Regions from separate parts of the Halobacillus trueperi genome, predicted to be linked through region 2. Evidence: riboswitches for the same ligand, from Rfam matches in the RefSeq annotation. Region 2 holds a riboswitch; the other holds the start of a gene.
The links. A riboswitch is a leader RNA that binds a small molecule or an ion and turns the genes downstream of it on or off. The one in region 2 is predicted to bind S-adenosylmethionine.
Positions count from the first base shown of each region.

Region 1: another riboswitch for S-adenosylmethionine. It lies ahead of DYE48_RS11690 (homocysteine S-methyltransferase family protein); the one in region 2 lies ahead of DYE48_RS10505 (Na+/H+ antiporter NhaC family protein).

Region 1 covers NZ_QUAE01000008.1:89,999-92,206, reverse strand. The annotation lists gene DYE48_RS11690 (homocysteine S-methyltransferase family protein) at 1-948, opposite strand, end outside; SAM riboswitch class I at 1,149-1,253, opposite strand; gene DYE48_RS11685 (branched-chain amino acid transaminase) at 1,863-2,208, shown strand, end outside.
Region 2 covers NZ_QUAE01000007.1:29,213-31,420, forward strand. The annotation lists gene DYE48_RS10505 (Na+/H+ antiporter NhaC family protein) at 57-1,376, opposite strand; SAM riboswitch class I at 1,513-1,620, opposite strand; gene DYE48_RS10510 (ABC transporter substrate-binding protein) at 1,692-2,208, opposite strand, start outside.

The sequences.
Region 1 (2,208 bases), on a different contig from region 2:
TGTACGGCCGACGGTTTCTGCCACTTCACGAAGCATAGCCGGAGAAGCTCCACAGCAGAGTCCCAGGTAGTTTACACCAATGCTGTGCGCTTCTTTAGCCCATTCCGCAAGCTCATACCTGTTCGTATAGAGCGGATCCAGGGACGTTGGGAACGTTGTTTCCGTTGGTAGTGTACAAGCACAGCCACCGTCCGGCAGGTTGAAGAAGGTAGGGTGTTCTTCCGTCGTGCGGTATGGAATGGGAAGAGCACCTACATAACCGTCCACCGTATGACGGATCTTCTCTACATACGGCTGCATCGTTGCTGGTCCGCGGAAGCAGTTCATCCCGACTACAAGGGCGCCTTTTTCTTTTAATAAGCGGCAGGCTTCTTCTACTTCGTAGCCATCTCGCAGAATATTTTCACCCATTAAACCGAATGTGATCACGGCAGGGAGATCTTGTTTTTGAATTTCTTCGAGAGCGATCAGCGCTTCTTCATAGTAATAGAAGGTTTCTCCGTTCACAAAATCTACGCCTTCTTCCTTACACCATCCGATCATCTCCGCAAACATGCTTCTTGTTTTTTCAACAGCTTCAGGATCATCCGGGTTGAACAGGTTCGTGTTGGAAATGTTCCCGGCTACGAGTGCTTCTTCCTCAGGGTGCTCCTCGGCAACCTCTTTGGCTAGACGTATGGCCTGACGGTTAAGAGGCTCTAATAAATCCTCTTTGCCTATGATTCTCATTTTCTCGCGGTGGCCGTTATAGGTAAAGGCTAAGACGACGTCGGAGCCTGCGAGCATATAGTCACGATACGTCTGTTTTAGTGCCTGGGGGTTATCGAGAGCTACTTCAGGTACAAAAGAACCCGCCTGTAAATAGCCGCGGCGCTCCAATTCAAATAAGTATCCTTCTCCACAAATAACGGGTCCATCCTGTAATCTTTGTTCTAATGATCGTTTCATTTCATTCCACAACCTTTCCTTTTTTTAAGAGTCATTCATTTATAAGAAAGCTAATGCCCTTTTTACAGAGACACGCTGACTTTCTGGATGGGTATGGGCTGGAATTGTTTCAATCCTTTTGAGCCCCACGGTCATTCTTCTACTTCAAAAAAAAATAAAGGACCTCCTTGGATAAGGGGGTCCTTTATGTATAAAGAGTCTCCTTATCTTCAAGGTATCACTACTACCTTCTGGATTTAGCACCGTGCCGATGGCTGGTTGCTGAGGTATCAAAGGGCCAGTCCCTACACCTCTCTGGATAAGTTTTATTATTATGTAGTTTTTGGAAAAGCAGCAGTTGAGCCCTTTACGTAAGACGTATGCCTGGATTAGGGATCAAACTGAACATTCATGTTGAAAATTAGGCGTTTATTATTTCGCTTGCGATTTACAATACAGGAAAATGAGTGAAGAATCAATGGAATTTTCAGAAAAAGTTTTGGACTTTATTCTGATTCATTTTATTTTGGTGCCTTATTTTGGTGCCTGACCCCCAGTACGTTACCACTTTAGCTAGGTGGGGGTCAGGCATCAAAAACGAGTGATTTACAAAGGTTAGTGATTCGTCAATCAGATGGTTCGGTAATTCATCCATAGAAATATTTGCTTTCAAGTATATAGCTTTCTTTTACAAGGAGGACAGAAGAGGCGGGCAAGGATTTATGATTTTTAGTGATTGTATTAATTCGTTTAAAACAGACATATGTTATAGAGTCAATCAATAGGTACACAGGGTGAAGCTTTTATGAAAGAGATCAAAAATAAATTGTAACGATGGTATCCTTTTCTTCCATACGAGATTATGTGTTTGATGGCTATCCATGACCATCATTCGATTATAAGTTCTGTGAAAAGGTGTGAATGCTGTGGTCTTTATGTTTGATAAAGATCGATTCGTAGATGAACGCATGTTGAGTGTCAGTGTGAAGAATAAAGGTCTTAATTATGGATTGGGCTGCATAGATGGGATAAGAGCTTTTTGGAACGATGAGAAAGAGGAATTATTTATTTTCCGATTAGAAGATCACATGAAAAGGTTGCACGGATCCGGAAAGAGTTTGTTCATTAACATCCCTTATTCTGTAGAACAATTGTCTTCCATAACAAAACAATTGCTGCTCTTAAACCAAGTCACTCAAGATGTTTACATTCGACCCATTTGTTTCAAGGGAGCCAATACGTTGCGACCTGATTTAAATGATCCTTTCAATCATTTGGCTA
Region 2 (2,208 bases):
AATAAGCGTAAAAAAAGTACATAAAAAGAGGCACCCAAATCAGGTGCCCTCCCCTCTTAAGAGGCGTTTTTTAATTCTCTTTTTCCTTTTTCAACAGTGAATTTCGGATATCTGAAAGCAATGGCTAAAAGCCCGGCCACGGCTGTAAGCAGCGGATAAATACAAAACGGAACAATCGCAACAGGAGAAATGCTCGCCACACCCGCTACCGCTAAAATCTGTCCGCCATAAGGAATAATCCCTTGAACAGAACTGGCAAAAATATCGAGAATGCTTGCAGAGCGACGCCCTTCAATGCCATATTCATCAGATATTTGTTTGGCAAGAGGCCCTGCTGTAATGATGGAAATCGTATTGTTCGCAGTAGAAAAGTTGACGGCCGTCACAATCCCTGCGATGCCGAGTTCCCCGCCGCGATTGGAGTTCACTTTCCTGCTCACGGCTTGCAGCAAAAATTCAATGCCTCCATTTGCTCGGATCAATTCTACAAGTCCACCCAGCAAAATCGCAATCATGGCAAGTGTCTGCATATTCGTAAATCCATCCCCTACGAGAGTTACAAACTCCATGCCGGAGAATTTTCCAAGCGCAAGTCCAACTCCACCGGCAAAAACAATCCCTCCAATAAGAACAAATATAACGTTCACCCCAGCAATCGCGAATCCAAGGACACCTAAATAGGGCAGGATTTCCACAATGTTGTACGTGTAGTTCTCCGACAGACTAGCTGAGGCATCTGCCGTCATCACACCAAAGATTACAGCCGTAACAATGGCTGCGGGAAGAACGATGAAGAAATTCGCTTTGAACTTCTCTTTCATTTCTGTTCCCTGTGTACGTACAGCAGCAATGGTCGTATCCGAAATGACAGAAAGGTTGTCCCCAAACATCGCACCACTGACAATCGCCCCCATCACCAAGGCAAGTCCGATGTCTGTCTGCTCCGCGACACCCAATCCAATTGGAGCAAGAGCCACAACCGTACCCGTGGATGTTCCCATGGAAATCGAGATGAAGCAGCCGATGACAAACAATCCGACGACCATCCAACCGCCCGGCAGGTAGGTTAAGCCGAGATTGACAGTCGATTCAACCGCTCCCATTCCGGATGCCACGGCAGCAAAAGCCCCCGCAAGCAGGAAAATGATGACCATTAAGATGATGTTCGGATGTCCTCCCCCTTTCGTCAGCTGGGATATTTTCGTTTGGAAATCCGCTTTACGGTTCATAGCTAACGCGACTAGGATCGCTACGAACAGGGCGACAAGTACAGGCATTTTATAAAAATCCCCTGTGATGATTCCTGATCCAATGAAAAGTAAAATAAAAATCGCAAATGGGATAAGTGCGAAAGCATTGCTCAATGGTTTTGTCATAATTTGACCTCCTTTTTATATAACTCATCAGAATAGTTGGTTTTATCCCGAGAAAAGTTCCTGATCCACAAGAAGGTCGCAAACAAAAAAGAGCCTTCTCACATAAGAAGGCTCTTGAATCGTATACGTTCATTCCTTCTTATCTCTCAAGTGATCATCACTTGCTGGAATTAGCACCGGCCAACCGATGTTGGTGGTTGCTGAAGCTTCACAGGACCAGTTCCTCTGCTTCTCTTGATAAGAATTATTCAATTGAGTTAATGGTTACTTTACAATAAAAACCATTCGATGACAAGTGTTTTTTCAGAAAAAGTGTTATCGATCATAACGCCCGATGACTTCCATCGCTTCTTCAGACAAAGAGGTGTCGATGGCATCATTGAAGTCAATATCTCCACTGATGGCGCCGTTCGCGTCATACATCTCGAATTGTTTCTTAATATCATCGATAAACATTTCCCCGTTCGGGTCGAGCCCAGTTACGCCTACTTTTTTCCACACGTCAGCGTCTTTCAATGCCGTATGCTTAGTCATGATATCAACCACTTCATCAAGGCCTTCATCGTGAAGGAACGCATCATTGTAATCGCGCACACCCTTCAGGTAGGCCGCCATAAAACGTACGGATACGTCGGTTTCTTTTTCGATAAAATCAGGCGACCCAAGCACCATCGCAATTTGTGCATCCGGAGCGAAATCTGTGGCGTCACCGAAACGAACGTGCAGATCCTGCGCTTCCCCTTGAGTGATCAGTGGTTCAATTTGAAGAGCGGCATCAATCGACTTGTTGCCCATCGCAGCAAGCATGTTCCCAAAGTCAGACATGAGGACA